DNA from 2 places in the Enterobacter chuandaensis genome. Region 2 is predicted to be linked to the other one. Evidence: predicted binding sites of a transcription regulator. Region 2 holds the regulator's gene; the other holds the start of a gene.
The links. Region 2 encodes Fur, which represses iron uptake genes when iron is present. Its sites were predicted from a motif close to ATAATAATGAGAACNACTATCAA; they were not measured.
Positions count from the first base shown of each region.

Region 1 (11,048 bases), 2.1 Mb from region 2:
CGACGCAGATTAAGAGACTGATAGATAAAGAAAATGGCGTCAGCAATCTGCTGCCAGACATTCGCCTGCTCTACGGCACGCAGCCCGGGACGCGTACGCCGGTTATGTACCAGCCGGGCATCGTTTTTCTCTTTTCGGGCCATAAAATTGGCTATATCAACGAGCGCGTGTTTCGCTACGACACCAATGAATACCTGCTCCTGACAGTACCTTTACCCTTCGAATGTGAAACCTTCGCGACAGAGACGGTTCCGCTGGCCGGTATTCGCGTCAACGTCGATATTCTTCAGTTGCAGGAGCTGCTAATGGAGATTGGCGAAGACGAGCTTTTCCAGCCGTCGATGGCCTCAAGCGGGATTAACTCGGCAACGCTGTCGGAAGAGATCCTCTGCGCGATAGAGCGCCTGCTGGATGTGATGGAGAGGCCGCTGGACGCGCGTATTCTCGGCAAGCAGATTATCCGCGAAATTCTTTACCACGTGCTGCTGGGGCCGGGAGGCGGGGCGTTACTCGCGCTGGTGAGCCGACAGACCCACTTCAGCCTGATAAGCCGCGTGCTTAAGCGTATCGAAAGTCAGTACACGGAAAACCTCAGCGTCGACCAGCTGGCGGCGGAAGCGAACATGAGCGTCTCGGCGTTTCACCATAACTTTAAATCGGTGACCAGCACCTCGCCGTTGCAGTACCTCAAAACCTACCGGCTGCATAAGGCGCGGATGCTGATGATCCACGACGGCATGAAGGCCAGCGCGGCGGCAATGCGGGTGGGGTACGAAAGTGCCTCGCAGTTCAGTCGGGAGTTTAAGCGCTATTTCGGCGTTACGCCGGGAGAAGATGCGTCGCGCATCCGAACGATGCAGGGAGCTTAGGCTTTTTCCCCTCTCCCATGTGGGGAGAGGGTCAGGGGGAGGGGGTCAGGCGCTGCAGTATTTTTTCTTAATCATCACCGCAATCGTCCCCACCAGCCCTGCGACCAGCAGGAATATCGGCAGCACCATCAGGAAGGTCATCACCTGATCTTCATGGTGCTTCACAAAGGGGATCATGTTCAGCGCGTAACCGAGGGTGGTTACCACGCCAACCCACAGCAGGGCGCTTAGCCAGTTGAAGAACTGGAAGCGGCGGTTGGAGAGGCCGGAAATGCCTGCCATGGTAGGCAGAAGGGTGCGAACGAACGCCAGGAAACGCCCGGCCAGCAGCGCCAGCAGGCCATGCCTGTCGAACATGCAGGTCGCGCGTTGATGATACTTATGCGGCAGCTGCGCCAGCCAGCCTTTCACGACGCGCGTGTTGCCCAGCCAGCGGCCCTGTAAATAGCTCAGCCAGCAGCCCAGGCTGGCGGCTGACGTGAGGATCACCATCGTCGGCGTGAAGTCCATCACCCCCTTGCCGATTAACGCGCCTGCGAGCAGAAGCAGGCTATCACCGGGGAGGAACGAGGCTGGCAGTAATCCATTTTCCAGAAACAGCGTCGCGAACATCACGAAGTAAACAATCCCCACGACGTGCGGATCCGCCAGCGCGGCAAAATCGTGTTGCCAGAGCGCCGCAATAATATCTTGAATAACAGCCATGGACTTTCCTGTGGAACAGCAGATATAACGCTATTGTACTCCTGAATTGGCCCGCTGGGGTTGATCGCGGACGCAACTCATGCAGACTTTTCTGCTTGCAGTGTTCACAAAAACGTCCAGGAGTACATTTTCAGCCTGCACTCTACACGATACGTTCAAACCCTGCTGACAAATCCGCAATTAAATCGTCCACACTTTCTAAACCGATATGCAATCTAATCAGCGTGCCGCTGAAATCGACCTCACCGCCGGGGCGCAGGGCCGCAATCTGCTCCGGCTGGTTAGGCAGGATCAGGGATTCAAAGCCGCCCCAGGAGTAGGCCATGCTGAAGAGGGTAAAGTTATCCAGATAGCTTGCCAGCTCGTCATTACTCAGCCGTTTATTCAGCACGAACGAGAACAGCCCGCTGCTGCCCGTAAAGTCACGTTGCCAGAATTCGTGGCCTTTGCTGCCCGGTAACGCGGGGTGATTCACGCGTTCAACCTGCGGATGCTGCGCCAGCCACTCAGCGATTTTCAGGCTACTTTCATGATGCTGACGCAGGCGAACTCCCAGCGTGCGGAGACCGCGGCTGGTCATGTAGGCCGTGTCTGCGTCGACCATCTGCCCCATCAGATAGGCGTTTTCACGCAGCTGGTCCCAGCAGCGCGCGTTGGAAACCGCGGTGCCAATCATGCCGTCCGAATGGCCGATCAGGTATTTGGTTGCCGCCTGAATCGAGATATCAATGTCGAATTCCAGCGCCTTAAACAGCACGCCTGCCGCCCAGGTGTTATCGATCATGATGATGGCTTCTGGCGCTTTGCTGCGCACGGCCTTCACGATAGCGGGCACGTCGTGCACTTCCATGGTGATGGAGCCGGGAGATTCCAGGAACACAATGCGCGTGTTTGGCTGAATAAGTTCGGCAATGCCTGCCCCAATCAGCGGGTCGAACCAGCCGGTGGTCACGCCGAGCTTGCTGAGGATTTTGGTGCAGAAATCCTGGCTTGGCTCGTAGGCGGTGTTGGTCATCAGGATATGGTCACCCTGTTCCACAAACGCCAGAATAGTGTTAGCCACCGCCGCCGCACCGCACGGGAACAGCGCGCAGCCCGCACCGCCCTCCAGCTCGCACATCGCTTCCTGGAGTGAAAAATGGGTTAGCGTGCCGCGACGGCCATAAAACAGCCCGCCTTTTGCGCGGTTACGCGTGGCGATTTTTTTATCCTCAACGGTGTCAAACACCAGCGAGGAGGCGCGTTGAATCACGCTGTTGACCGATCCCTGCGTGTATTTCTTGCTGCGTCCCGCCTGCACCAGCGTGGTATCAAGATGCTTTTTTGTCATGTTCGCTAACCCTGTTTTTATACGTCTGGACGTCCAGACTACCACGATTGTAAAAATCTGCACCCGCAGGCTTATCGAATAAGCAGAAAATATTAGCAAAAATGAGCATAAGAAATTTTTACTGCGTAAGCGCAAGGAAAGTGAGCGAAAATTGCGGCACTATGTAAATACTAATGAGAACTACTATCAATTCGACGACGTTTTGATATTATTACGCTCAGAATTTGTGATTTGCGTCCTGGAGATACAGAGTGGGTAATAATTTGATGCAGACGGATCTTTCCGTTTGGGGCATGTACCATCATGCTGACATCGTGGTTAAGATTGTGATGATCGGCCTGATTCTGGCGTCCGTTGTCACCTGGGCTATTTTCTTCAGCAAAAGCGCCGAGCTGCTTTCGCAGAAGCGTCGCCTTAAGCGGGAACAGCAGCAGCTGGCTGAAGCCCGCACTCTGGATCAGGCTTCTGATATGACCTCATCCTTCCACGCAAAAAGCCTGACCACCCTGTTAGTGAACGAAGCGCAGAACGAGCTGGAACTCTCCGCAGGCAGTGAAGATAACGAAGGCATTAAAGAGCGTACCGGCTTCCGCCTGGAGCGTCGCGTCGCTGCCGTTGGCCGACATATGGGGCGCGGTAATGGTTATCTGGCGACGATCGGTGCGATCTCGCCGTTTATCGGTCTTTTCGGTACCGTCTGGGGCATTATGAACAGCTTCATCGGCATCGCACAGACGCAGACCACCAACCTGGCGGTGGTTGCGCCGGGCATCGCAGAAGCGCTGCTGGCAACGGCGATCGGCCTGGTCGCGGCGATTCCGGCGGTGGTTATCTATAACATCTTCGCGCGTATGATTGGCAGCTACAAAGCGACCCTCGGCGACGTCGCCGCGCAGGTTCTGCTGCTGCAAAGCCGCGATCTTGACCTGAACGCCAGCGGCGCTAAGCCGGTGCACGCGGCGTCCAAACTGCGCGTAGGTTAAAGTTATGGCGATGCGTCTAAACGAAAATCTGGACGATAACGGCGAAATGCATGAAATCAACGTGACGCCGTTTATCGACGTCATGCTGGTTCTGCTGATTATCTTTATGGTGGCAGCACCTCTGGCGACGGTGGACGTGAAGGTAAACCTGCCTGCCTCCTCCAGCCAGCCGCAGCCGCGCCCGGAAAAGCCTATCTATCTGTCGGTAAAAGCGGATAAATCGATGTTCCTGGGCAACGACCCGGTTACGGATGCTTCCGTTATTCCGGCGCTGGACCAGCTTACTGGCGGCAAGAAAGACACCACCGTCTTCTTCCGGGCGGACAAAACCGTAGACTATGAAACCATGATGAAGGTAATGGACACGCTGCATCAGGCGGGTTATCTGAAGATTGGTCTGGTCGGCGAAGAGAAAGCGGCCAAAAAATAGAAAAGAAGCTGGCGAAAGCCGGCTTTTTTGTTTGTTGCTACGCTAAATTTTTATTATTTTCTGCTGTATATCCTCACCCTTCATATTTCTTAATCAATAAAGCCACGATTAATAATCTGTTGATAGTTAAGTAAATATCAATATTCTCCTGCACCATAAAAATATATCTTTTGCTGAAATGACGTCGTGGAATATACCCACTACGCTTATAACAGATAATAAAAACATACCTTCTTTGAAGGGTTTAATTCACCTGCACAGCAAGAGACTCCCTATGGCTATCACGACAGGGCTGCGTCCTCACGCGCCAGCACGCGATCTTATCTCCTTAACGGCAATCCGTCGGCGTGCCGACCGTTTAATTCTGGTTCTGGTCTGGGCGCTATGGGCCGTATCGCTCGGGGTGGGCTATATGAATGACAATCTGGTTCAGGGGGCGACGGCCGGGACTCTGCTGGCGCTCTTTTCCACGGTGATGACGCTATGCTTCCCGGGCGCTCTGCTGCTGCATCTGAGTTCTGCGTTTGTGCTGATGGCCTTTTCCGCGCTGCTGATCCATCTGGGGGAGGGGGAGACCGAATACCATTTCTCTGTTTTCGTCCTGCTCTCCGCATTGCTGGCCTGGCGGGACTGGCGGCCCCTGGTGATGGGGGCTGCGGTCATCGCATTACACCATTTGATATTTAACTATCTGCAGGAAAACGATCTCTATGGTGTCGTGGTTTTCACCCACACGGGCTTTCATATGGTGGTGTTCCACGGGCTGTTTGTGGTGGCTCAGACCGCTATCCTGGTTCTGCTGGCGGTGAGAATGGAGCAGGATGCCCGCTCGGCGAGCGAGGTGGCAAGCCTTGCGGGCGTGATCAACCGCGAACCGGGATATCTGACGCTCGCCGTCGATGCGATGCCCGCCGAGTCCCCTTTTGCGCGCACGTTTAGCCTGACGCTTGGCACCATGCGGTCCACGCTTGAACAGGTCAGCGCTAACATTGGGCAATTGCTGGAGGCGTCGCGTGCGCTGGGTCAGCGCAATAACGCGCTGTCGGAACGCACCGAACATCAGGCAAGTTCGCTGGCAACGGCAGCCAGCGCTATGGAACAGCTCAGAGCGGTTGCCACCCTGACCAGCGAAAAGGCCAGCCTTGTAAGAGAGGTAGCCCTCAGCACCAGTCACGTGGCGGAGCAGGGCGGCAACAACGTACGTCAGGCGATCGCGGCGATGGAGCAGATCCGCGAGGAGTCGCAGCGCATCTACGCCATTCTGGAGTTGATTGACGGCATCGCGTTCCAGACGAATATTCTGTCGCTCAACGCCTCGGTCGAAGCTGCCAGAGCGGGTGAGCACGGCAAAGGGTTTGCGGTGGTGGCCTCTGAAGTGCGCATGCTGGCCCAGCGCAGTGAGGGGGCGGCAAAAGATATCCGCCAGCTTCTGACCGCATCGCAGGCGACCACGCAGCATGGCGTCGAGCAGGTGGAGCACGCCGGGTTAACGATGAGGTCGATCATTGAGAGCATCGAAGGGCTTCGCTCCCTGCTGGAAGAGCTTTCGCAGATGAGCGAACAACAGCGGGCGAGCATTGCGCAGATGAACGACAGTATTGCCAGCATTGATGCCAGCGTGCAGGAGAACGTGCGTCACGTAGCGCAAACGTTGCAGGTTGCGGAGCAGCAGCGTCAGCAGACGGGTCAGTTAAAAGAGGCGATTGCCGTATTCAGATTTAATTAGCTTTGCGGTGTTGAGGAGGCGCTGGCGTCAACTGCCAGCGCATCTTCATCGAGCGCAACGCAGGTGACGTTTGAAGTCCGGTACTTTCCCTCTGACAGTTTGCGCGTCAGCCGCAGGGTGGCGGTTTCTCTGGCAAGCAGATATTGGTAGTTGGCCTCAAGGCGTCCCAGTAGCTTCTCTTTCAGCTCGGGTCGTTGCTCAATGATGGTGTTCATCACGGCACCGTAAATCTCTTCTTTGACCTGCAGGGGATAAATCTCGCGGCGATTCTGCCATTTCAGACGCACCAGCGTGGCCGGGATCGATACCAGATCCTGGGTAATACGCGTCATCTCGTCATTTTTAGTGTTTCTTAAGGCTTCGAGATTTTGCTTTAAGATAAATTCATCACTTTTTTTATCATCTAAAGTCAAATAAACGTCGTTATCTTTAACTTCTTTCACGTTAATCTTCCCCCAGGGTATAAAAAATAGGGTTGTTTTTCTCGCGCGTAATTAGATTAAGCCAAATTTCATTGCCCGCTTCATTTATTTCTTTCGTTTTTTCGGCCATTATTTGACTGAGTTTCTGGGCATCTATTTCGCCTTCAGCCTGCAGGTCATTCAGCAGATGGACGAACGCTTCAATTTTGATAGCGCGAAATAAGCGATCTTTTATATGGCGATCGTGCTCTTCCAGCAGCATATTACGGGATTTGCCGGTGCTGGAGACGCCAATTAATATATCAGGTTCGAAATCAGAGAGTTTTCTTTTCCCCTGAGTGAAACTCGCCTTTTTTTCTGCTTCCGTCGGTTGCTGTTCCACAGGCGCAATGTGGTACTTGGCCGGGACGAGATAGTCGGGCAGCATTTTTAATTTCCTTTAATTTCAACAGGGTGGGGTTGGTAAAGGCGTGAGATTCGTTGACAATATCATGAGGCAATTTTAAAATCAAAAAAAATGGAGCCAACCCATGAACAGCATCTTTTTTACGGTCATCGTATTACTATTACTGACCGCTGGTGTGCTTTTATTGATGCAGGATTTCAATAAAACCAAAGCCTCGAAGGACACCGGTGAAGCCCCGCAGCCTGAGTTGATGACAAAAGAGGAAGGAGAGGACCATTTCTCCGTTTTGATGAACTCGGTAACACCCGTTTGGTACTGGCGGGTGAATCACGAATATATCGACTTCTTACATGCGACAATTAAGCGCATGAATATGTCGGAAATTAACGACACGCCCGGTCTGTTTGAGGCGCAGCGTCGGTGTAGCGACCTGAATTCAGCGGTTTATAAATATTACGACAATATCAAAAAGCGCTGTCTTAACGGTGAGAAAGTCTCCTGTGCCGACCTGGACGTATTAAATCTACGTCAATGTTTTCGCGAGTTCAGCCTGGAAGCCTACCCGGAACTGGTGGCGCTGGTCTGGCCGCAGTACGCGCGTCCGGAGGTTAACCCGGACAACGTCTGAGCAATACACTGGTTAGTTCTTGCAAACAGTCAGCGCCGTTGAGATATACTGGGCGCTGGTTTCTTTTGCAAACAGGACTTTATGGAACGCTTCTTCGAAAACGCCATGTACGCCTCTCGCTGGATACTGGCCCCCGTCTATTTTGGCCTTTCGCTGGCGCTGATCGCGCTGACGATTAAGTTCTTCCAGGAAATCTTCCATGTTCTGCCGAACATTTTTTCCGTCGCCGAAGCGGACCTGATTCTGGTTCTGCTGTCGCTGGTGGATATGACGCTGGTGGGTGGTTTGCTGGTGATGGTGATGTTTTCCGGCTATGAGAATTTTGTCTCCCAGCTTGATATCGACGAGCGCAAGGAGAAGCTCAACTGGCTGGGCAAAATGGACGCCTCCTCGCTGAAGAATAAAGTGGCCGCCTCGATTGTGGCAATCTCCTCTATCCACCTGTTACGTGTGTTTATGGATGCGAAAAACGTCCCGGATAACAAGCTGATGTGGTACGTGATCATCCACCTGACGTTTGTGCTGTCGGCGTTTGTGATGGGGTATCTGGATAAGATCAGTAAGAAATAAGGTACACATTTCTCCCTCACCCTGCCCTCTCCCCTCTGGCGAGAGGGCAGGGTGAGGGGAAAAGCTATTTATCCGACGAGGCCTGCCACAAATTCAGCTCACCATCCGCCACGTGCTGGTCAATCCGCGTGAGCTCTTCCTCAGTAAAGAGCAGGTTATCCAGCGCCCGAACGTTCTCAGCAAGCTGTTCAGGGCGGCTTGCGCCAATCAGCACTGACGTCACGCGCGTATCTTTCAGCAACCAGCTCAACGCCATTTGCGCCATGGTCTGCCCGCGCGCCTGTGCCATCTCGTTCAGCAGGCGAAGGCTGCTCAGGTTGGCGTCGGTCAGCATTTTCTGCGTCAGACCGCGCACTTTATTGCCTTCACGCTCCATGCGTGAACCTTCCGGAATACCGTTCAGGTATTTTCCGGTCAGCAGACCCTGCGCGAGCGGGGTAAAGGCGATGCAGCCCGTGCCGTTAGCTTCCAGCGCATCCAGCAAGCCGGTCTTATCGACCCAGCGGTTAAGCAGGTTATAGGATGGCTGGTGGATCAGCAGCGGGATCTTCCACTCGTGCAGCAGCGCGGCCATTTTTTGTGTGCGCTCGGTAGAGTAGGAGGAAATGCCCACGTACAGCGCTTTCCCGCTCTGAACCGCATGGGCCAGCGCGGAGGCCGTCTCTTCCATTGGCGTATTTTCGTCCACGCGGTGGGAGTAGAAGATATCAACATATTCCAGACCCATGCGCTTCAGGCTCTGATCGAGACTGGCGAGCAGATATTTACGTGAACCACCGGACCCATAAGGTCCGGGCCACATGTCGTAACCGGCTTTGGTGGAGATAATCAGCTCGTCGCGATACCCGGCGAAGTCTTCACGCAGCAGGCGGCCAAAATTCTCTTCCGCGCTACCCGCTGGCGGGCCGTAGTTGTTAGCAAGATCGAAATGGGTAATGCCGAGGTCGAAGGCTTTACGCAGCAGCGCGCGCTGGGAATCAAGGGGCTGAACGTGGCCGAAGCTGTGCCACAGGCCCAGCGACAGCGCGGGCAGGCGCAGGCCGCTCTTTCCACAGTAGCGGTACTGCATATTCTCGTAGCGGGTAGCGTCAGGGTACCAGGACATGATGTCTCCTTTCTTATTTAATGAATTTTCGAAACAACGTTTTTATTCTGCGTTTATCAAATCATAAATTGTACGGAGAAGCGATGACACGGCCTGTTCTCATCATGCTGAAACGTGACGATTAACCATGACTGTGTGACCTGTGAAGCCACGCTAATCAAAAATAATCACAAAAGGTTATAATTTCCGCGCTGTCTGCCGATAACGAGAGTAGCACTCGCCTCTGGGCGAATTCACCCTCACGGCAAGGAAGATTTATGAATATGCTACGTAATTTCACGATCCGTTTCGTCATGCTGACGATCCTCGGGATCTTTTGTTTAATGTGGGCAGGCGTTGGGTTGTACAGCACCTGGTCCCTGTCACGGGTATCAGATGGCAATGAAGTCGATCGCCAGCTGGTGAAACAGATGACGGTGCTCAGCCAGGGCAACGATCAGTATTTCCGTTTTGTCACCCGCCTGAGCCGCGCAATGGAAGTTAAGGCCGCTGGCGGCACGCCGGATTTGTCCTCTGCCCAACAGGCGCTGGACAATATGGGTAAGAAACTGGCCGAAATGAAGGCGAACTCACCTGGCCCAATGGATGAGCAGGTCTCTGCGCAGGTGATAGGTTCCTGGCAGGCGCTGCTTGAACAGGGCGTCACGCCGCAAATGGAGCAGGCGAAGCTGGCCTCGCTTGAGGGCTATCGTCAGCAGGCCAATAACGTCACGCCGCCGCTGAGCCGTGCGTTCGGGGCCGCCGCCGAAGAGTTCAACAATGCCGCCGCGAAGACGCTCGACAGCACCCGCGTGATGGTGGACGGCCTGACCAGCATGACCCGCACGGTGATTATCGCCGCGACGATCGTCGGTCTGCTGATCCTGCTTTTCACCGACCGCTATCTGGTTTCGATGCTGGTTAAACCGCTGGATCGCATTCGCCAGCAGTTCCGCCAGATTGCCCAGGGCGATCTCAGCCAGCCCATTGAGCCGTTCGGTCGCAACTGTGTGGGGCAGCTGGTGCCGCTGCTGAGCGCCATGCAGGACAGCCTGCGTGAAGCGGTCAGCACCATTCGCTCCGGCAGTGAGAACATCTGGCGCGGCGCGACGGAAATCTCCAGCGGTAATAACGATCTCTCTTCCCGTACCGAAGAGCAGGCTGCCGCGCTGGAAGAGACGGCGGCCAGCATGGAACAGCTGACCGCCACCGTGAAGCTGAACGCGGAAAGCGCGCGCCAGGCCAGCCAGCTTGCCGATGTGGCCTCAACCACCGCCAGCCGCGGCGGTTCGCTGGTGGAAGAGGTGGTCACCACCATGAGCGGTATTTCGGAAAGCTCGAAGAAAATTGCTGAAATTACCAATGTGATCAACAGCATCGCCTTCCAGACCAATATTCTGGCGCTCAATGCGGCCGTAGAAGCGGCGCGCGCGGGCGAGCAGGGGCGTGGATTCGCCGTGGTGGCGGGTGAAGTCCGTAACCTGGCAAGCCGAAGCGCCAATGCGGCAAAAGAAATTGAGGGGCTGATTACTGATTCCGTGACCCGCGTAGAGCAGGGTGCGCAGCTGGTGAGCGACACCGGCACCACCATGGATGCAATTTTGCGTGACGTGACGGAAGTGACGACCATTATGAAGCAAATCGCTTCCGCCTCTGAAGAGCAAAGCAAGGGCATCTCGCAGGTCGGAATTGCCATTACGCAGATGGACGGCGTCACTCAGCAGAACGCCTCGCTGGTAGAAGAGGTTTCCGCGGCGGCGGCGGCGCTGGAGCGTCAGACCGAAGAGCTTCAGCGTTCGGTGCAGAAGTTCCGCCTGACGGCATAACACAACAGGCCGCCTGGTGCGGCCTTAGTCTTTCTTTTCCCGATGCTGTTAGTGCGTCGCTTCACCAAT
Region 1 covers NZ_CP097173.1:3,916,111-3,927,158, reverse strand. Annotated here, with positions in the region: gene MX657_RS18875 (AraC family transcriptional regulator) at 1-869, shown strand, start outside; gene yghB (DedA family general envelope maintenance protein YghB) at 915-1,574, opposite strand; gene metC (cystathionine beta-lyase) at 1,717-2,904, opposite strand; gene exbB (tol-pal system-associated acyl-CoA thioesterase) at 3,156-3,887, shown strand; gene exbD (TonB system transport protein ExbD) at 3,892-4,317, shown strand; gene MX657_RS18850 (methyl-accepting chemotaxis protein) at 4,592-6,043, shown strand; gene MX657_RS18845 (cytoplasmic protein) at 6,040-6,486, opposite strand; gene MX657_RS18840 (hypothetical protein) at 6,488-6,892, opposite strand; gene MX657_RS18835 (ESA_00282 family adhesion-associated protein) at 6,996-7,499, shown strand; gene MX657_RS18830 (TIGR00645 family protein) at 7,581-8,069, shown strand; gene MX657_RS18825 (aldo/keto reductase) at 8,134-9,174, opposite strand; gene MX657_RS18820 (methyl-accepting chemotaxis protein) at 9,432-10,979, shown strand; gene MX657_RS18815 (YMGG-like glycine zipper-containing protein) at 11,028-11,048, opposite strand, start outside.
Region 1: a site for Fur is predicted at 3,072-3,094, ahead of exbB (tol-pal system-associated acyl-CoA thioesterase). Genes of this name have one in related genera too.

Region 2 (11,048 bases):
GAAATTTCAGGTCAATGCGGTGCTACTTATTTTTCAAAAAAAAGTTTGTATATTTTCACCAGTCCGGAATAAGTTGAAATTAGCGAAATTTAACGGTTTTATCCTCCAGAAATTAACGCCTTGCCCCGCCAAACCTCGCCTCGCGCTAAATGTTACAAACCACTACCAATTATGTGCACTTCGTCATAATCCTGACTTTTGCCCACTGAAAAGCATTGATAATTCGCGTCGCGAAAAATAACCTAAAGACGGTAGTTAATTCGAGGGTATTTATAACTACCCCTGACCATTTGGTCTTTTCTGTTTTTCGCCGTTTAAGGCGTTTTAATTCGTCAAAGAGGAATAATCTATGCGTACGTTCAGTGGCAAACGTAGTGCGCTGGCGCTGGCTATCGCCGGTGTGACAGCAATGTCGGGCCTGGTGGTTGTGCCAGAGGCGAAAGCAGCAGGTTTCATCGAAGATTCTACCCTTACGGGCGGTATTTATTACTGGCAGCGTGAGCGTGACCGTAAAGACGTCACTGAAGATAAATACAAAACTAACCTCTCTCATTCTACCTGGAACGCCAACCTGGACTTCCAGTCAGGCTATGCCGCCGATATGTTCGGTCTGGATATTGCCGCATTTACCGCGATTGAAATGGCTGAAAACGGCGATAGCGGTCACCCGAACGAAATTGCGTTCTCCTCCAGCAATAAAGCCTACGATGAAGACTGGTCCGGGGATAAAAGTGGTATCAGCCTTTATAAGGCCGCAGCGAAATTTAAATACGGCCCGGTCTGGGCGCGTGGGGGCTATATTCAGCCAACTGGCCAGACGCTGTTAGCGCCGCACTGGAGCTTTATGCCGGGCACTTACCAGGGTGCAGAAGCAGGGGCTAACTTTGACTATGGTGATGCGGGTGCGTTGAGCTTCTCCTATATGTGGACCAACGAGTACAAAGCGCCGTGGCACATTGAGATGGATAAGTTCTACCAGAACGATAAGAAAACCAAAGTCGAATACCTCCACTCGCTGGGCGCGAAGTACGACTTTAAAAACGATTTGGTTCTGGAAGCCGCATTTGGCCAGGCCGAAGGCTATATCGATCAGTATTTTGCTAAAGCCAGCTACAAATTTGATATCGCCGGTAGCCCGCTGAGCACCAGCTATCAGTTCTACGGTACGCGCGATAAAGTCAGCGATGGCAGTGTAAATGACATTTATAACGGCACCGCGTGGCTGCAGGCGTTGACCTTCGGCTACAAGGTTGGCCAGGTTGATTTACGCCTGGAAGGCACATGGGTGAAGGCGGAAGGGCAGCAGGGCTACTTCCTGCAGCGTATGACCCCAACCTATGCCTCATCTAACGGCCGTCTTGATATCTGGTGGGATAACCGCTCTGACTTCAACGCCGACGGCGAAAAAGCGGTCTTCTTCGGCGCCATGTATGACCTGAAAAACTGGAACCTGCCGGGCTGGGCAGTGGGCGCTTCTTACGCTTACGCCTGGGACGCAAAACCTGCCGATATGGCTACGCCGGATGCGTACTACGATCCAAACTATCGCCTGAAAGAGTCCTCCTACAGCCTGGATGCTATCTACACCCTGCAGGATGGCCGCGCGAAAGGCACGATGTTCAAACTGCACTTCACGCAGTATGACAACCACTCCGATATCCCAAGCTACGCGGGCGGTTACGGCAACATCTTCCAGGATGAACGTGACGTGAAATTCATGGTTATCGCCCCATTCACTATCTTCTGATGAACGCACCGGCGGGGTGACTCCTGCCGGTATGGAGAGTGCACATGATGAAAAAAATCGTAATCGTCGCGCTGTTGGCATCAGGGCTGGTGGCGTGCACGCAGACTCAGGCGCCAAAAGAGGACTCCCGTCTGAAGGAGGCGTATAGCGCCTGTATTAATAGTGCGGAAGGATCGCCGGAGAAAATTGAAGCCTGTCAGAACGTGCTAAATGTGCTGAAGAAAGAGAAAGCGCATGAGCAGTTTGCAACGCAGGAGAATATTCGCGTGATGGATTACCAGGCCTGTATCCAGGCGCGTAAAACCGGTAACGATCAGGAAGTCGCAAAGCGTTGCGATAAGATCTGGAACGAGATACGCAATAACAATAAATAAGTTACTTTACGCCCGGTGGCGCTGCGCTACCGGGCTTTTTATTGCCCAAAAAAGGCAAAAAAAAGCCAACCTTTCGGCTGGCTCAGAGTATGAACGCTGACTTATTTTGCGTCGTGCGCGTGTTCATTCTCGCGGCAATCACCTTCAGCGCAGTGACCGTAAAGGTACAGGCTGTGGTTGGTCAGGCGGATGCCATGACGGGCTGCGATTTCACGCTGACGCGCTTCGATAGAATCATCGCTGAATTCAATGACCTTGCCGCAATCGAGGCAGATCAGGTGATCGTGGTGCTGCTGCTGGGTCAGTTCGAAAACAGATTTACCGCCTTCGAAATTATGACGGGTAACAATGCCCGCGTCATCAAACTGGTTCAGCACGCGATAAACGGTGGCCAGCCCAATCTCTTCACCCATGTCGATAAGACGTTTATAGAGGTCTTCCGCACTGACATGGTGATTGTCTGGACCCTGAAGCACTTCAAGGATTTTTAACCGAGGAAGCGTTACTTTCAGGCCAGCCTTCTTTAATGCGGTATTGTTGTCAGTCATGCGGAATCTGTCCTGTTGCTAAACGATTCACTTCTGGAGGAAGTGACAGAAAATGCACCTTGGATAATGCGTCTCATTATAGAACTGCCATGGCTAAATGAAAACTGCAAGTCTCAGGCAAAGTATGCTTATAAAAATGGGGTATCACCAACAAACTTGCTCAATGGAAACCACATTTTACCAGGGAGACATTGTACAGGTCTGGGCGAAAAAGTTAAAAGTTTGTAGCAATTAATTTAATCGGTTTTACCTGGAAAACGGGCGCAACCGGAGTCGCGCCGCGAAAAAAATCAGGCGTTCAGAATGTCATCCAGGTGCAGTTCTTCACGAACCTGCTTAACCCATTTTTCAACACGCTCTGCGGTCAACTCTGGCTGACGGTCTTCATCGATGGCCAGGCCAACGAAGTGGTCATCATCTGCCAGACCTTTAGAGGCTTCAAAGTGGTAACCCGCCGTTGGCCAGTGACCGACAATTGCTGCACCGCGTGGCTCAATGATGTCGCGGATGGTGCCCAGCGCGTCACAGAAGTACTCGGCGTAGTCTTCCTGATCGCCACAACCGAACAGGGCAACCAGCTTGCCGTTGAAGTCCACCTCTTCCAGCGTCGGGAAGAAATCATCCCAGTCGCACTGGGCTTCACCGTAGTACCAGGTAGGAATACCCAGCAGCAGGATGTCATAGCCCTCGAGATCTTCTTTGCTGCTCTTGGCGATGTCATGCACATCAGCAACGTCTTTACCGAGCTGTTTCTGAATGTTTTTTGCGATATTTTCGGTATTGCCGGTATCACTGCCGAAGAAAATGCCGATGATTGCCATGAGTAAAATAACCTCTTGAAACTTAATGGTATGGTGGCGCAAATTGTCCACGGATAAGGGCAATAATAGCAGAACAGGCAACCCTGCGGAAACAGCTATCGCGCAGGACTGCACTCTGTGCTACATGAAAAGGGCGATAAAGGGGATTTTCAGACTTATGCCTGGCTGCGCAACGTCTCTAGCTGGGCGATCAACATCTCTTCAATGAGCTCGCTGCGGCTGATATTACGCGCCTCCGCCAGTTCATTAAGCGCATCGACCGCGTCGGCGTTGAGCTTCAGTTCGACACGCTTAAGCCCACGATTTTTATCGCGTTTAAGCTGATTGCGTTTATTAATACGCAGCTGTTCATCGCGCGAAAGCGGATTCGTTTTCGGTCGTCCCGGTCGACGCTCATTCGCGAACAGATCTAGTGTCGTACGGTCCGTTTGTTCTTTGGCCATGATTCTGAGACTTCGGGGGAAACACGCCGCCCTGCTAATGCCCGGGCGATAAGCGCGCCATCATACATCACCAAAAACGGCACGCCAACGACTGGAAGCCCGCAGCCTTCCAGTCGCTCTCTTTTTAATCAATTTGCAGTATCAGCGAGATAGCGGCGAATGGCGCGCAGTACGGCGTCAGGTTTTTCTGCATGAACCCAGTGTCCGGCCCCGGCAATCACGTGGGCGCGCGCCTGCGGGAACTGCGCCAGCAGCACGTCGCGGTACGCATCGGTGACGTAAGGCGAGTTACCGCCGCGAATAAAGAGGGTAGGGTGCGGCCAGGCGGGGACGGTTTCCCAACCCACGATATTGTTGTACTGGTCCCACAGCACCGGCACGTTAAAACGCCATTGCCCTTCAACGAACGATTTCAGCAGGAACTGCACCACGCCTTCTTCATCAAGATGCTCGCGCATAACGGCCGCGGCCTGCTGACGTGTAGAAACGCCAGCTTCAGTCACCGCATTGATCGCCGCGAAAATCTCATCGTGACGGCGAACGTCGTAATCCACCGGCGCAACGTCAATCACCACAAGCCCGGCAATCCGCTCAGGTGCCAGCGCGGTGAGCGCCATCACCGCTTTGCCACCCATGGAATGCCCGATGAGGGTTACCTTTTGCAGGTTATGGGCGTCCAGCGTATCCAGCAGATCCTGGGCCATTGCCGCGTAGGTCATCTCGTCTGAGCGGCCGGAAAGCCCGTGGTTGCGCATATCCACCTGGAGAATATCGTGGTCGGTAACCAGATCGCGCGCCAGCACGCCCAGATTATCCAGGCTGCCAAACAGCCCGTGAACCAGCACGATGGGGGAATTATTGCTCGGCGATTGTGCAGTTTGCGCTCGGGTATTCAATTTCATGGCAAAGTTCTTTTTTTACGTATGTCAGGTTAGGGTATCATGTTGACCATTCTGCCGCCCGGCTGCAAGGTTCCAGTTTAATCTGACTTTTGCCGCCAACCTGGTTTGACGCTATCCGCTGTTGGGATTTGACCTTATAATCCCAATGACTTGTATTCAGATAAGATATCGCACTGGATTAAGATGAAAACAATCGAAGTTGATGACGAACTCTATCAGTATATTGCCAGCCAGACTCGGCATATCGGGGAGAGCGCGTCCGACATTTTACGGCGCATGCTTAAAATTTCCGCCGCTTCACAGCCTGCCACCCCAGTTTCCAAAGATGTCGTGTCTCAGCCGAGCGTTGTTGCACAAGTCAAACCCGCCGTGACGCCGGTTAAAGATAGAGTGCGCGCGATGCGCGAGCTGCTGCTCTCCGATGAATACGCGGAGCAGAAAAAGGCGGTTAACCGTTTTATGCTGGTACTGTCTACACTTTACTCCCTGGATAACAAAGCGTTTGCTGAAGCGACCGAGTCGCTGCACGGCCGTACCCGCGTCTATTTCGCCGGTGACGAGCAGACGCTGCTGCAAAATGGCAATCAAACCAAACCTAAACATGTCCCTGGCACTCCGTACTGGGTGATCACCAATACCAATACGGGCCGCAAGTGCAGCATGATTGAACACATCATGCAGTCCATGCAGTTCCCGGCGGAATTGATTGAAAAGGTTTGCGGTACAATTTAACCCTTGCATCAGAAGGACCCGGTAATGGCAAATCACAGCCGTGCAGGCCAACCTGCACAACAAAGCGATTTGATTAACGTCGCTCAGCTGACCGCGCAGTATTACGTGCTGAAACCGGTCGTGGGCAACGCAGAACACGCAGTGAAGTTTGGTACATCTGGCCACCGCGGTAGTGCGGCGCGCCACAGCTTTAACGAACCGCACATTCTGGCCATTGCTCAGGCCATTGCGGAAGAGCGCGCTAAAAACGGCGTTACCGGTCCATGCTACGTGGGTAAAGATACCCATGCGCTGTCTGAACCGGCGTTTATTTCCGTGCTGGAAGTGCTGGCGGCGAACGGTGTGGACGTGATTGTTCAGGAGAACAATGGGTTTACTCCAACGCCTGCGGTTTCAAACGCCATCCTTGTGCACAATAAAAAAGGCGGCGCGCTGGCGGACGGGATCGTTATTACCCCATCCCACAACCCGCCGGAAGACGGCGGCATCAAATACAATCCGCCTAACGGTGGTCCGGCAGATACCAACGTCACCAAAGTGGTGGAAGATCGTGCAAACGCGCTGCTGGCCGACGGCCTGAAAGGCGTTAAACGTATTTCTCTTGATGAAGCGATGGCCTCCGGCCACGTGAAAGAGCAGGATCTGGTTCAGCCGTTCGTGGAAGGACTGGCGGATATCGTCGATATGGCGGCCATTCAGAAAGCTGGCCTGAAGCTGGGCGTGGATCCGCTGGGCGGCTCCGGTATCGAATACTGGAAACGCATCGCTGAGCATTACAAGCTGGACCTGACCATTGTGAACGATCACGTCGATCAGACCTTCCGCTTTATGCACCTGGACAAAGACGGCGCGATCCGTATGGACTGCTCCTCCGAGTGCGCGATGGCGGGCCTGCTGGCGCTGCGTGATAAATTCGATCTGGCGTTTGCTAACGACCCGGATTATGACCGCCACGGCATCGTCACCCCGGCAGGGCTGATGAACCCGAACCACTATCTGGCAGTCGCCATCAACTACCTGTTCCAGCACCGTCCGCAGTGGGGCAAAGAGGTGGCCGTCGGTAAAACACTGGTCTCTTCTGCGATGATCGACCGCGTGGTCGACGCGCTGGGCCGCAAGCTGGTGGAAGTGCCGGTGGGCTTCAAGTGGTTCGTTGACGGTCTGCACGACGGCAGCTTTGGCTTCGGCGGCGAAGAGAGCGCAGGCGCGTCCTTCCTGCGTTTCGACGGCACCCCGTGGTCGACCGATAAAGACGGCATCATCATGTGCCTGCTGGCGGCTGAGATTACCGCGGTTACCGGCAAGAACCCGCAGGAACACTACAATGAGCTGGCGGCACGCTTTGGTGCGCCAAGCTATAACCGTATTCAGGCTGGCGCGACCTCTGCACAGAAAGCGGCTTTGTCCAAACTCTCTCCTGAGATGGTCAGTGCCAGCACCCTGGCAGGCGATCCTATCACCGCGCGTCTGACGGCGGCACCGGGTAACGGCGCGTCTATCGGTGGCCTGAAAGTGATGACCGAAAACGGCTGGTTTGCCGCGCGTCCATCCGGTACGGAAGATGCGTACAAAATCTATTGCGAAAGCTTCCTCGGCGCTGAGCACCGCCAGCAGATTGAGAAAGAAGCGGTAGAGATTGTCAGCGAAGTGCTGAAAAACGCATAAGTGCGGTTTGTGTGCGGGCTGATGCCCTCACACCGACCCTCTCCCACAGGGAGAGGGAGAAAACATTAAAAACGGCAACCTCAGGGTTGCCGTTTTGCATTGACCTCGTAGGCCCGGTAAGCGCTAGCGCCACCGGGCTTTTTTTTAACTATGTTTGTTCTTCAATTCAAATCTCGGTGACACCAGACCGTACAGCGTCCAGCCCATAAAGGTCACCATCGCGCCATACAGCATCGCTTCCTGGCCGGATGAGTAGAGCGCATAGAAGCTGTAAATCGCCCCAACCAGCGCCACGATATTCGCCACACGCGCTTTGCGAGGATCCACCTTCGCCACTTTCTGAATGATCACCAGCGCCGCCATCGACAGAATATACGGAATGATGTTCGTCACTACCGCCAGGTTGACCAGCACGTTGAACTGGCTGTTCAGCGACGGGCTAATGGTCATCAGCGACAATCCACTCTGGAAGATGACAATCGCCAGCATACCCTGCACCGGCGCATCCGCTTTGGTTACGCGGGAGAAAATTTTCGGGAAGTAGCCTTCGTCAGCCGAAGATTTAAACACCTGCGCAATGGTGAACTGCCAGCCGAGCAGCGAGCCGCAGCAGGACATGACCATCAGACCCATGATCACTTTCCCGACTTCCGGCGTAAACATCTGGGCGAAGGCCAGACCAAACGGTGCCGTGGAATTAGCCAGATCCATGTTCGGTACGATGCCCGCAATCACGTTGGTTGAAACGATATAGATCACCGCCGCGCCCAGCGTCCCGCCGAGGACCGCAATCGGGACGTTCTTCTCCGGATTCTCCACCACTTCCGCGTTCGCGCAGGCGGATTCCAGACCGAGGAAGGCCCACAGCGTCATGGCGATAGACGAGCCCACTGCGGTAAAGAACGGCACGTGGTGCGGGTTCCAGGAGTTGGCGTACAGCGTCGGGCTAAACCAGAACCAGCCGATGACGCACAGGCCGACAACCGGGATAATTACGCCCCAGACGGTGATGCTGCTGAGCTGCCCGGTGATACGCGCGCCGCCGAAGTTCGCCACGGTGCAGATCCACAGCACCCCGATAGTCGCCAGCCCAATTTGCACCGGGCTAAGCGTCGCGCCAAACAGCTCTGTACCGTAACCCACGGCGGAAATGGCAATCGCCACGTTGGCGATCAGCAGCGACACGCCGTAGGTGTAGTTCGCCATAAAGTTGCCGGACTTGCCGAAGGCGTACTCGGCATAGCCGCCCATCCCGCCTGACTTGCGGCTGAACATCCCGCACTTGGCAAACGCCCACGCCAGCGCCATCGAGCCGACGGCCGTCACCAGCCAGGAGATGATTGAGATGGTCCCCACTTCGGCAAGCTTGGTGGGCAGCATAATAATCCCGGATCCCATCATGTTAACCATGGTGAGGATAGTCAGCTGCACCACGCCCATCTTATTGGACTTGCTCATAATTTTTCTCCTTTCAGCAGCGATGGCTGAGCAGCAGGTTGTTTGATGACGTAGCAGCGAACCTGTTTGCGCCCATCACACTCCTCGACGTACACACCCTGCAGCTCCGGCGCGAAGCCAGGCAGAAGGTTGATCCCCTCTTCCAGTGCGGCAAAGTAGCGCAGCACGGAACCGCCCCAGACTTCACCCGGCACAACGCACAGTACCCCCGGTGGGTAAGGGAGCGCGCCTTCAGCGGCAATGCGGCCTTCCGCGTCGCGCAGTGAAACCAGCTCGACCTCACCGCGCAGATAGGCATAGTTCGCCTCTTGCGGGTTCATCATCACGCGTGGGAAGTAAGATTTGCGGAACATCTCTTTTTGCAGTTGCTTCACGTTGTGGCGGGCGTACAGGTCGTGCATCTCCTGGCAGATCTGGCGCAGGGTGTAGCCCGCGTAACGTTCCGGATGCTGTTTATAGAGAGAAGGCAGGACGTCTTTCAGCGGCACATCGCTCTCAAGCAGTTTTTCGAAGCGCACCAGCTGGGCGACCAGCTGCTGCAGCTTGCCCATGTCCTCCGCAGGTGTGAGCAGGAACAGGATCGAATTGAGGTCGCATTTTTCCGGCACGATGCCGTTTTCACGCAGGAAGTTGGCGAGGATAGTGGCGGGCACGCCGAAGTCGTCATATTCGCCGGTGCGCGCGTTAATACCCGGCGTGGTCAGCAGCAACTTGCACGGATCGATAAAATACTGGTGCTCAGCGTAACCTTCAAAGGCGTGCCAGCGTTCACCCGGTACGAAATGGAAGAAGCGCAGATCGGTCGCAATCTCCGCCGTGTCCCAGCTTTCCCAGGCGCTGCCATCCACCGTCTCGGGCACGAACGGACGAATAAACCGGCAGTTCTCCAGGATCAGCTTGCGCGCCTCGATGCCCGTCACCACGCAGTCCATCCACATATTGCGACCGCTCTGTCCTTCGTGCATACGGGCGTTAATGTCCAGCGCGGCAAACAGCGGATAGAACGGGCTGGTGGAAGCGTGCATCATAAAGGCATTATTCAGCCGCTTATGTGGGACATAGCGCTGCTGACCTTTGATGTGGCTGTCTTTCTTGTGAATTTGCGAGGTCTGCGAGAAGCCAGCCTGCTGTTTATGCACGGACTGGGTAACCAAAATCCCCGGATCGTTTTCGTTCAGCTCCAGCAGCAGCGGAGAGCAGTCGGCCATCATCGGAATAAACTGCTCGTAACCCACCCACGCAGAGTCAAAAAGGATGTAATCACACAGGTGCCCAATCTTATCCACCACCTGACGGGCGTTATAGATGGTGCCATCGTAGGTACCCAGCTGGATCACCGCCAGACGGAAAGGACGTTCGTCACGTGCGCGGCCCGGCGCCACCTCCGATACCAGCTCGCGCAGGTAACTCTCCTCAAAGCAGTGTGCGTCAATGCCGCCGATAAAGCCGTACGGGTTGCGCGCGGTTTCCAGATAGACCGGCGTAGCGCCTGCCTGGAGGAGGGCACCGTGATGGTTAGATTTATGGTTATTACGGTCGAACAGCACCAGGTCACCAGGGGTGAGCAGGGCGTTAAGCACCACTTTGTTGGATGACGAGGTGCCATTCAGCACGAAGTAGGTCTTATCGGCATTAAATACCTTTGCCGCATGCTGCTGGGCGATGCACGGCGCGCCTTCGTGGATCAGCAGATCCCCCATCGCCACGTCGGCGTTGCACAGGTCGGAGCGGAAAAGCGTCTCACCAAAGAAATCGACAAACTGATTACCGGCAGGATGGCGGCGGAAGAACTGGCCACCCTGATGCCCCGGGCAGTCGAAGGCGCTGTTGCCCTGCTTCACATAGTCGACAAGCGCGCGGAAAAACGGCGGGCGCAGTTGGGTTTCATATTTCTGCGCGGCCGCTTCCAGCTGACGTCCGTAAAAGTCGTTGTTGGTGTCTGAATGTTCAAATACGCCATGAATGCGTGATAAATACTCTGCCGGGATAATCTCTTCTTTGTGCGTCGCGACAAAGACGGGAATGCCAAAACCGGTGGCTTCAATTTCGTCCAGTATGCCGCAGGAAATATCGCTGACCGCCAGAACAATGGCGGCTACATCAATATAATCAGAAGTACGGATATCCACCAGTTCACGCTGGGTAACAAAGCAGTCCGGACATGCACGGCTGGCTGCGATTTTTAACTTTTTCATCTTTCTCTCTTTATTTTAGGCAATATGCGTCCCTCGATTTCTTGCGAAAAAGAAATCGATAGTTTTCCGGAAAAAAAGCAAAGCGTGGCCACTGATTAAAATCAGTAAATTGCTTTTTGATAATTGAAATTCAGTCCGCCCGGTTGCGGATGAGTCTGAATCT
Region 2 covers NZ_CP097173.1:1,368,715-1,379,762, forward strand. Annotated here, with positions in the region: gene chiP (chitoporin ChiP) at 350-1,747, shown strand; gene chiQ (ChiQ/YbfN family lipoprotein) at 1,795-2,121, shown strand; gene fur (ferric iron uptake transcriptional regulator) at 2,223-2,669, opposite strand; gene fldA (flavodoxin FldA) at 2,960-3,490, opposite strand; gene ybfE (LexA regulated protein) at 3,646-3,933, opposite strand; gene ybfF (esterase) at 4,062-4,835, opposite strand; gene seqA (replication initiation negative regulator SeqA) at 5,019-5,567, shown strand; gene pgm (phosphoglucomutase (alpha-D-glucose-1,6-bisphosphate-dependent)) at 5,592-7,232, shown strand; gene potE (putrescine-ornithine antiporter) at 7,377-8,690, opposite strand; gene speF (ornithine decarboxylase SpeF) at 8,687-10,885, opposite strand.